Regions from separate parts of the Brevibacillus brevis NBRC 100599 genome, predicted to be linked through region 2. Evidence: riboswitches for the same ligand, from Rfam matches in the RefSeq annotation. Region 2 holds a riboswitch; the other holds the start of a gene.
The links. Region 2 has a riboswitch for cobalamin ahead of BBR47_RS24675 (energy-coupling factor ABC transporter permease). Riboswitches for the same ligand answer to the same signal wherever they lie in the genome.
Positions count from the first base shown of each region.

Region 1: linked by a shared signal. The riboswitch ahead of metE (5-methyltetrahydropteroyltriglutamate--homocysteine S-methyltransferase) and the one ahead of BBR47_RS24675 (energy-coupling factor ABC transporter permease) in region 2 are both predicted to bind cobalamin.

Region 1 is NC_012491.1:3,313,014-3,318,653, reverse strand. It holds gene nrdE (class 1b ribonucleoside-diphosphate reductase subunit alpha) at 1-462, shown strand, start outside; gene nrdF (class 1b ribonucleoside-diphosphate reductase subunit beta) at 518-1,468, shown strand; cobalamin riboswitch at 1,555-1,754, shown strand; gene metE (5-methyltetrahydropteroyltriglutamate--homocysteine S-methyltransferase) at 1,899-4,190, shown strand; gene BBR47_RS15815 (acyl-CoA thioesterase) at 4,214-4,690, shown strand; gene BBR47_RS15810 (DUF418 domain-containing protein) at 5,040-5,640, shown strand, end outside.
Region 2 is NC_012491.1:5,182,291-5,187,930, forward strand. It holds gene BBR47_RS24655 (DIP1984 family protein) at 1-28, shown strand, start outside; gene BBR47_RS31410 (hypothetical protein) at 313-477, opposite strand; gene BBR47_RS24660 (energy-coupling factor ABC transporter ATP-binding protein) at 532-1,380, opposite strand; gene cbiQ (cobalt ECF transporter T component CbiQ) at 1,377-2,174, opposite strand; gene BBR47_RS24670 (energy-coupling factor ABC transporter substrate-binding protein) at 2,171-2,455, opposite strand; gene BBR47_RS24675 (energy-coupling factor ABC transporter permease) at 2,452-3,216, opposite strand; cobalamin riboswitch at 3,358-3,552, opposite strand; gene BBR47_RS24680 (quinone-dependent dihydroorotate dehydrogenase) at 3,686-4,777, opposite strand; gene BBR47_RS24685 (GerAB/ArcD/ProY family transporter) at 4,929-5,640, shown strand, end outside.

The sequences.
Region 1 (5,640 bases), 1.9 Mb from region 2:
GAAGGAATGCACATTCCGACGCCAGCAGATTGGGCGGAGCTACAGCAAAAGGTGCAAAAGCATGGCGTTTATCATGCGTACCGTTTGGCGATTGCACCGACACAGAGCATTTCCTACATTCAGAATGCGACTTCTAGCGTGATGCCAATTGTTGAGCATATCGAAACGAGAACGTATGCCAACTCTACGACGTATTACCCGATGCCGTACTTGTCGCAGGAAAACTATTTTTACTACAAATCGGCGTATGTAATCGATCAATTCAAAGTGATTGATCTGATTGCCGAAATTCAAGAGCACATCGACCAAGGAATTTCGACTGTGCTGCACGTGAACAGCAACATTTCAACCAGAGAACTGGCTCGCTATTACATTTACGCAGCGAAAAAAGGTCTGAAGTCGCTCTACTATACGCGGACGAAGCATTTGACTGTAGAAGAGTGCATTAGCTGCGCTGTTTAGTGAACGCGATTCATATAAGGAAAAGCATCAAGCAAAAAGAGAAGAGGAACGCCATATGAAAGCAGTCAATTGGAACAGGCCGGACGACGATTTTACGATGACGTTTTGGAATCAAAACATCATGCAGTTCTGGACGGATGATGAGATTCCGTTGTCAGATGACAAGATGGCCTGGATGGAGCTCAGTGCGACTGAACGGGATACGTATAAAAAAGTATTGGGCGGTCTCACCTTGCTGGATACGGTTCAGGGTGGAGTAGGGATGCCGAAGATCATGGAGCATGTCGATGGACTGCAAAGAAAAGCGGTTCTCGCCTTCATGGGTATGATGGAGCAAATCCATGCGAAATCGTACAGCAGTATTTTTACAACGCTGGCATCGACAGAGGAGATTGACGGTATTTTTTCGTGGGTAGAAAACAATCCACATCTGCAAAAGAAAGCGGCCCTCATCTCCAAACGCTATCAAGAAATTGAGAAACCGAAAGACTTGTACATGGCGATGGTAGCGTCCGTCTTCCTGGAAAGCTATCTGTTTTACAGCGGCTTCTTCTATCCGCTCTATTTGGCGGGGCAAGGAAAGATGACAAGCAGCGGGGAAATTATCGACCTGATTGTTCGTGACGAGAGTATCCACGGACTCTATGTCGGCGTTCTCGCGCAAGAAGTCTACCAAGGTCTGAGTGTGGTCGAGCAGACCGCAGCAATAGAGGAGCTGTATGCCCTTTTGCATGAGCTGCAAGAAAATGAAGAGGCCTATACGACTTCGTTGTATACCGAAATCGGCTTGGCTGACGAGGTTCATGCCTACGTGCGCTACAACGCGAACAAGGCATTGATGAATCTGGGTCTGGACCCGCTATTCCCGGAGGAAGAAGTAAACCCGATCGTGCTGAACGGCATTCGCACGCAGACGAAGCAGCATGACTTCTTCTCGAAAAAAGGAAATGGTTATGTCCGTACACTAAACGTAGAGCCGTTGACGGACGATGATTTTAGATTTTAGTATGACAAAAAATGGATTCTGTGTTACTGTATGAACAGTGTGCTGCCCTGCTCGTTTTCTGGGGCGCTTCACAGAACCATGATAATTTCATAGGAGTGGGAACAGGTTCTTTGGTTATCAAGATCGACCAAGGATGAAAAGGGAAGTCGGTGAGAATCCGACACGGTCCCGCCACTGTATGAGGGGAGTCGGCACATTTATTAGCCACTGATCCAAACGGATTGGGAAGGTATGTGCAGATGATGATCCCAAAGTCAGGAGACCTGCCTGTTTCGACGACACTGTTTAACCTACGGGAGATAGGGAGGTGTTAGGATGCTGTGATCTCAGTGCTTATTTGGCATTTCTAACGTTCTTTTTGATCGTTGGAGATGCCTTTTTTATTGGGCGGATTCAAGTCAAGATCGAATGAAGAATGGAGAGGAAGCTCATGAAAAGCAGCAATTTGGGATATCCACGGATCGGGAAGAACCGCGAGTGGAAAAAGGCATTGGAAGCATTTTGGGCAGGCAGCATCGATGAGGCAAGCCTGGTACAGCAAATGGAGCAAATCCGTCACCAAAACCTGTTACGTCAGCAGGAAAAAGGGGTCGAGCTGATCCCTGTGGGTGACTTTACGTACTACGATCACATGCTGGATATGGCTGTGATGTTTGGAATGGTCCCCAAGCGTTATGAATATGAGGGAGGCCCGGTTTCATTAGCCACATACTTCGCCATGGCTCGCGGTTCGAAGGAAGCTGTCGCCAGCGAAATGACGAAATGGTTTAACACGAACTACCATTACATCGTCCCGGAGTTCGGTGAACGACAACCAGCCATAACCGAGAACAAGCCTCTCCAGGCCTATTTGGAGGCCAAAGAAAAGTATGGCATCATCGGAAAGCCTGTTATTGTAGGCCCGTATACGTTTGTCAAATTGTCCAAAGGATATGAGAAAAACGAATTTGAGATCATCGTGGATCAACTCGTTCCGCTCTACATAGACGTTCTCCGGGAGTTAGAGCTGCACGGCGTGGAATGGGTGCAAATCGATGAGCCTGCATTTGTACGGGATGTCTCTGAGCAAGAACGCGCCATCATCAAGCGTATCTATACGCAAATCGGTCAAGCACTACCGCATCTACAATGCATGCTGCAAACCTATTTTGAAGCGGTGGATTGGTACAAGGAGCTAGTTTCCTTACCAGTAAAAGGAATCGGTCTTGATTTTGTACACGGAGCGAAGCGCAATTTGACTCATCTGAAAACACACGGGTTTCCAGCAGACAAGATTCTCGCAGCGGGAATCATCGACGGTCGAAACATATGGCGTGCGTCCATTGAGGAGAAATGGGAGCTGGTCAATGAAATTTCCGAGATCGTTCCACTCGAAAAGCTGTGGCTGCAGCCGTCTAGCAGTTTGTTGCACGTTCCTGTAACAGTTGAAGCAGAGAGCGATTTGCCAGAGGAAGTCGTGTCTGCATTGGCGTTTTCCGACGAAAAACTAGGGGAAGTACAGCTTTTAGTCCAAGGATTCCGATATGGGAAGTACGTCATTTCAAAAGAGATCGCTCAAAATGAAGCGGACTTGCTGAAGCTCGCATTATCTCCAGCAAGGAATCGTCAAGATGTGAAGAATGCTTTACGTCAAATCACTGCTGTCAAACTTGAAAGAAGTATTCCTTATCTCGAACGTCGAGAGATTCAACAAAATACGTGGAAGTTGCCACTGTTGCCAACGACCACAATCGGTAGTTTCCCGCAGACGGCGGAGGTTCGTCAAGCTCGACAGCAGTTTAAAAAAGGGAACTGGACAGTGGAGCAATACGACGCTTTCATTCAGGCGCAAATCAAGGAATGGGTCAAAATACAGGAAGAGCTCGGTCTGGATGTCCTCGTCCATGGTGAGTTCGAACGAACAGATATGGTTGAGTATTTTGGCGAAAAACTCGATGGCTTTTTGTTCACGAAAAACGGCTGGGTGCAGTCATATGGCTCGCGCTGCGTGAAGCCACCTGTTATTTACGGAGATGTGGAGTTTGTGGCACCAATGACGGTCAAAGAAAGTGTGTTTGCAAAATCATTGACCGCCAAACCAATGAAGGGTATGTTAACGGGCCCAGCAACTATTCTGAATTGGTCGTTTGCTCGAGACGATGTCTCCAGACAAGAAGTGTGCGAACAAATCGCGTTGGCATTGCGAAAAGAGGTAGAAGCCTTGGAAGAAGCGGGGATTCTCATGATTCAAGTTGATGAACCAGCGCTGCGCGAAGGACTTCCGCTCAAAAAAGAAGAGCAAGCAGCTTATCTCGAGTGGGCTGTCAGAGCGTTTCGTCTAGCGACTTCCACTGTTGCGCCGAGCACCCAGATTCATACACATATGTGCTATTGCGAATTCCATGATTTCATGGACGTCATCAGCGAACTCGATGCCGATGTGATCTCGATTGAAACCTCACGCAGCCACGGAGAGCTCGTGTCTGTGTTCGAAACAGGTACGTATGATAAAGGCATCGGGCTCGGCGTATATGATATCCATAGCCCCCGAGTTCCAGCTGTTTCAGAAATGGAAGATATGGTAGCACGAGGCGTACAGCTACTTCCACCGGACCAATTTTGGATAAACCCGGATTGCGGGCTGAAGACGAGAGGAAGAGAAGAAACCGTTCAGTCATTACGAAACATGGTTGCGGCAACGAAAGCGATTCGGAATCGTTTGACAGCTCAGTCGGGAAGGTGAACGCGATGAGAGGAGCCACACAAATGATGACAGAAGCACGACCGATCCAACAATCGAGAACCTTTTTGACTGATCTCGTCTTTCCGCCGGATACCAATCACCACCATACCATTTTCGGTGGGAAAGTCATGGCCTATGTAGATAAAATCGCCTGCATCGCAGCTATGCGACATTGCCGTAAGCCAGTTGTCACTGCGTCCAGTGATTCCTTCGATTTTCTCGCGCCAATCAAGACAGGGGAAGCGATCAACCTCGAGGCATATGTCACCTGGACCCATAAGACATCGATGGAAGTATTCGTGAGAGTGGAAGCGGAGAACTTGTTGACCGGGGAAAAGCGCATGACAGCACGCGCGTATCTGACGATGATTGCCCTCGACGATCAAGGAAAGCCGACGATCGTGCCTGGTGTCATTCCTGATACTGAGGAAGAGCGCATTCAGTATGAAAAAGCGAAGGAACGTCATGTATTGAGAAGGAAGCGGAAGGTAGAGATGTAAGGGGGGACACTATCCCCCCTATAACGAATAGATGCCTCTGGTGAGCTTGGTTGCAACAGGTCACCGGAGGTATTTTTTTTATGACTATTTAGAAAGTCGTTTTCTGCCACTGGATTCATTCTCGCTTCCGTACGATTTACCTTTTCGTCTATGGCTAACTTCTTTAAATGAGGTGCTCTGGTAATTTTACGATTTAGTAAGATTGTATTCTGTATTGTAAGACAGCAGTCATTCATTTGTCTAAAGATAACGTGTATGTTTAAGTCATGAAACCGACTTGGGGAGTTGAAAAGATAAAGGTAGGTAAGGTGTTTAATCTAAATGAATATTTTCAACGAGGAGATTCTACATGAATAAAATAAATTCATATACAAGAATAGACATTATGGATTACTTACGAGGATTTGCCTTGATTGGGGTACTTCTTGTGAATAGTTTTCAGGTGATGAATAATGTGTCGAATTATAATGAATTACATGCTGGACTGTATTATATTTTTAACAGTAAATTTTATCCAATTCTATTTTTCTTATTTGGGCTTGGAAGCTACTTTTTTATGAATCGATCCCAACAACAAATAAAGAACCGTTACCTTCTGTTTTTCCGCAGAATCTGCTTCTTATTTGTACTAGGACTGATCCATACATTTTATGCACCGTCAGGTATTCACGATGTGCTGATGCAGTACGCTGTACTTGGCCTATTTATAGCTCTGTTTTTTAAAACAAATCGATGGACGAACTTAGTGGTAACGATAATTCTAATCATTTTGTCTATCGTAACTGCCTTTTGTCAACCGTATTATGGGGAGAGAATTGCATGGCTAGAACTTATCTCAGCAATTAGTAAATGGTTATCTCTGATGATGATAGGTTTTACCATGGGCCAATTTAAAATAATGGAAAATATCTATGCGAAAGTAAAGCATGTTTTGATTTTTTTAATTGGGA
Region 2 (5,640 bases):
CTGGTTAACGGAGCTGCAAGAAACCTGACGTAAGAGACATGGAAGTCGGTAGTCTGTCTGCAAAAGGCGAACACGTCCCCATTCAACAGGGTTAATGTTGAAAACTCATTGGTCGGGTCAAGGGGCAACCCTGAGGGTTCAAATCCCTCTCTCACATAAGAAGCCCAGTAATGTGACATGAGTAATGCGTACTTGGTATTGTAACTACCGTGTGTTGATTTTGTCTGACAGACGAGGGTGGGTACGGGGATCATTCCATGTAAAAAAGCCCTTCACGCCTTTATGTGGCGAGAAGGGCTTCTTGGCGCAAATTTACGCCTTTCCTTTTAGGTAATCATCCTTTATCTTCTTTTCCTGTTCAGCGGTAGTCATGTCTTTCTCCAACACTTGATACATCAGTTCATCCTTCACTTGGCGAGGGATTTCTTTTTCCTGATGATTCGGGACAGATGAACTCGAGACAGAGTCATGTTCCATACGCGTACCTCCATGGCTTTTTGGGGTTAGCTTACCCGAAAGCGCCCACTCCATTCACCACACACGCTGAACACTGAGCATTTTTCTCAGCTCGTCGACCGAACGTGGAATATTTCCGCCCAACTCTCGCTTCCACTGCTCAGGCAGTGCCTCCCACACATCCACGAGCAACGGCATACCTAGATGAAGGCTTTCCAGCATGTCTCTGTTTTCCAATGCCTCCTGCGGATCTCCCGCGAACACAAGCCTTCCTTCATCCATGATGCAAATCCACTCCGCCCATTCAAACGCAATATCCATATCGTGAGTTGCCATCAAAACAGTCGTTCCTTGCCGGTGAATAGCATCGAGCTCCCGCAGTAAATTTTTGGTCTGGTAGCGATCCAGATACGCAGTAGGCTCGTCCAACAGCAAAAGCTCTGGCTCCATGACCATGACCCCTGCGAGTGCCAGTCGTCGTTTTTGTCCCAGGCTCAAATGATGAATCGGAGCTTCTGCCAGCTCTCTTAACCCGAATGCATCCAGCACCTTTTCTACCTTTGCCCGGATTACGTCCACAGGCAGCTTCTGATTGCATAAACCGTAAGATATATCTTCTGCCACTGTGCTTGCGATCAACTGATGCTCGGGATCTTGAAAGACCAAGCCTACCTTTTGCGTCATCTCTTGCAATGCGGCCCGTTTGTAGACAAGCGGTTTCCCCTTCCACAGCACCTGTCCCTGCTGTGGCTCGATGATCCCGTTTCCATGCAAGAACAGGGTCGACTTCCCACAGCCATTCCGCCCCAAAAGAACACATTTTTTCCCCTCTGGAATCCATAAGGACAGCCCTGACAGGACTGGTCCCCGCCCTCCTGGATACGTGTACTGCAAATCGATGAACTCCAACAACCGTGATGTCATAACCGCCAACCTCCTGTCCACCACTCAAGCAGCACCAGCAGCATACAGCCTGCGATTGATTCCCACTCATAGCGGTGCGAGCGGGCATGGGAATGAAACGAGAGCACCTGCATGCTCTCCCCGAAACCTCTTGCCGCCATTCCTTTGTGCAGGGCTTCGTATTTGCGCATCGCTCTGACAAACAATTGCGCAACGAGAACCCCTGCATCCCGAAGTGTCGCCCGGAAGCCGCGATGACCTCCGCGCGAACGTTGGGCAATCCAGAGCTGGTGAGAAATCGTTACCAACACAAAAATAAACCGATACATAATCATTAATAAATCAGTCACAAGAACAGGCATATGAAGCCGGCGAAGCACCTGCAAGATTTCGGCAAACGGCACGGTAAACAAAAGGAAAGCAAAGCAGGATAAGCTCGCCATGGTCCGCCAAAATAAAATCCAAACTTTACTGAAGGAGGACATCGGCACATAGAGCACATACGAACCCAAATCCCATGCTGCCGCGACCTGTACCTGTACTCCTCCTGCTCTCGCCCCTTCAATCAATAGAGCAGGGAGCCCCGCCGCGAAAAACGAGAGTGACACGATCATAAAGGCACAGTAGATACGGACAGGAATACGGGCATATACCACTACCCATACCGTCATCCAAACCACGACCGCCATCTGCATCCATACATGTCCCACCAGGACGAGCAGTAACATTGCACTCGCCAGCAATAGCTTATGAGCTGGCGGCAGATGTTTTAGCCTGTTTTGATAAGAGAGAGAATCAAGCTGCAGCCCGTTCATTTTTTGCGTTTATCCAACCGACCTTTGTACAAACCCACGGCGTAGCCAACCACTCCCGCTCCCAACGCCGCCTGCACCGCAAACAATAGACTCTCCGTCTCTCCCCCTGGCGGTTCTATCAGCGGTTGAAACCACGGTTCGTAGTTCGGAGCGATTTCCTTGATCGCTTCCTCCGCCACGCCGTCTGCGCCGCCAAATTCCGAATCCTGCACCAGCAGCAGCGGGACAATAGCCAGTACAATTACCCCCAAGAGTAAAAGCCAGTTCCACCCCTTTTTCACAGCGATTCCTCCCGTTTGAGCAAACGAAGCTGCGTAAGCTCTTTTGCGTTATAAGATAACAACCAGTTCCAAACAAGAACGGTCAACAGACCTTCACTAATAGCGAGCGGTACTTGCGTGAACGCAAAAATTCCTGCGAATTTGGCAAATGAGGCCAACACTCCGCCAGATTCAGCTGGAAATGCGAATGCCAGTTGAAACGAAGTCACCACATAGGTAGCGAGATCAGCCAAAGCCGCCGCCGCAAAAACCGCCAGACGCTGACTTCCGGCCACTTTCATGATCAACCGATAGATTCCGTATGCCACCATCGGTCCTACTACTGCCATAGATACAGCATTTGCTCCTAGCGTAGTCAAACCTCCATGCGCCAAAAGCAAGGCTTGAAACAAGAGCACCATACTCCCTAACACAGACATCGCAAAAGGCCCAAACATAATGGCGCCAAGGCCTGTTCCAGTCGGGTGAGAGCTGCTGCCTGTAACCGAAGGGATTTTCAATGCAGATAAAACAAAGGCAAATGCTCCTGCAACGCCAATAAGGAGCTTCATCTCGGGATGTTCTTTTACAATCTTGTTAATCGAGCGAATCCCAAGAATAAAGAATGGCAAGAACACAGCCCACCAAAATAAGGCCCAGGATAATGGCAAATACCCTTCCATGATGTGCATTGCATGTCCTGTCTCAGGTTCATTGAGCAAAAAATACAAGACAAAGCCCGCGATCATCAAACAAGTAGATACGAGACGAGATCGATTCATGTTTATCCTCCTTCACTGACTTTCATTCTTTCCTCCAAACAAAAAAATCCCATCCATCAGTGGACGAGATGTGCACACAAAACAACAGACTGACTAGACAGCCTCATTGCCTCGTATTCACCGCTCCTTTCCGCGAAGGTTCTGTGGGTGTGGCTACTAGGTAGGTCTCCTGGCTTCCAGATCCATGCGCTCCTTGTCCTTCCCCATACGAAGATGAGTGGTTTCCTTTTCAAAGAGAGCTCCCTGGTTACAGTGGCGGGACCGCTCGGGACTTTCACCCGATTCCCTGTTACCCTTTATGCGTCACATAAAGGCACCTAACGCCGACTATATGCAATTGACTGACAATTCATGTTTGTCCCACATCATTATACCGGATCACTACATAAATCGGAAGAATATAAGCGAAAACGCATAAGTCGATGACCCACTACAAACGGAGCCATCGACCTATGCGTACTTGTTCTATCTATTCTTTTGCGTCTACGCCAATTACTTCACTAATATGTTTAAAACCATCGCGTTGCATGAGCTTGAGCAGTTTTTTGTTGATTTGTTTGGCGATACCTGGGCCCTGATAAATCATCCCCGTATACACCTGAACAAGACTGGCTCCTGCCCGGATTTTCGCGTAGGCGTCTTCCCCATTATAAATACCACCGACACCGATGATTGGTACCTTGTCTCCTACTTCTTGATAAATCTCCTTCACCCAAGCAGTGGAACGCTCTGTAAGAGGTCTTCCGCTCAATCCGCCCGCTTCCTCGGCAAATCGATGTCCGGAAACGGCCTCGCGTGACAGTGTCGTATTGGTAGCAATAATTCCGGAAATGCCTTCTTCTACAGCAGCGTGAACAACATCGCGCATGTGCTCATCTGACATGTCTGGCGCTACTTTCAGCAAAATCGGCTTTTTCTTGATGGAACGCCCTTCCATTTCGGTTGCCTTTTCTTTTACTGCACGCACCAAATGACGCAAGCTCTCCGTTTCCTGCAAGTCACGAAGATTCGGGGTATTTGGAGAGCTGATGTTAATGACGAAATAGTGACCGTATGCATAGAGCATGTCCATACATTTGCTATAATCGACGGCCGCTTCTTCATTCGGCGTTACTTTGTTTTTCCCAATGTTAATCCCAATCGGAACATCTGAGTATGCGTAATCGACCAAATGCTGGGAAGCCAGATACGCACCGTGATTGTTGAAGCCCATTCGGTTAATGACAGCTTGATGTTCCGGCAATCGGAACAATCGGGGCTTTGGATTGCCTGGCTGCCCCTGCGGCGTCAGTGTCCCGATTTCCACAAACCCAAAGCCAAGAGCACCCAGCGCATGATAAACTTCTGCATTTTTATCAAAACCGGCTGCAAGTCCGACTGGATTCGGAAACGTCATTCCCCACAGCTTGTTCTCCAACCGCTGGTCTTTTACCTGATAGATCATCTTCAGGATGCTTTTGCCTGGAGCAGAATCCTCCACCAGCCTTAAGGCACCAATTGTCTTTTCATGAATCTCTTCCGCATCTTGCTGGAACAGATATTTTCTTATGAGCTGATACATCGGCTGCACTCCTTACTCCGTTTCTACCTTTTTACCTCATAGTAGAATACCATACTTTTTCGGGAGGATGTAACCTTTATACGTGATACATATTTCCAAGTAAGCAGGCAAATCCTAACAGCACCACCACACACAGGGGGATAAGTCTTTCATGAAAGTGGACGGAAAAATCGGGATTGGTCAAGCCATTATGGTGATGATGCTGACGATCGGCATTACGAACCACGTAACCGTCATTCCCCTCTTATTAAGTAAAGCCGGAAGAGATGCTTGGTTGAGCGTGTTGGTTGCTGGTATTCCTTTTTCCTTGTGGGTGTATTTATTGTTTGTGATCAATCGAACAATAAAACAACAAGCCTTGTATGAATGGCTTCAGCAGCGAACAGGAAATATTGTCAGCCATCTCTTGCTCACTCCGATCATGATCTGCCTGTATTTGATGGCGTTAACCAATCTGATCGATACCCAGACATGGACTACCGTCAATTATCTGCCTCGAACACCCGAATGGGTGACTGCATTCGCCTTGATGGGCTTATGTGTGCTCGCAGCTATCGGGGGAATGACCTCTGTTGGAATTACAGCAGGAATACTTCTGCCTATCGTCGTGTTGCTTGGATTTTTTGTCGCTTTTGGCAATATTCCCAAAAAGGATTATAGTCTTTTACTACCGCTTTTCCAGAACGGTTATCGTCCTCTGATAATGGGGATGCTCTACTTTGGCGGTGGTATAACCGAGCTGTTTCTGTTGCTATTGCTTCAGCATCACATCCGCAAGCCACTCCGCCTCGTACACTATTTCGTTATGCTCGGCATTACGGTTCTGTTGACACTCAGTCCGTTGACAGGGGCGATTGCAGAAT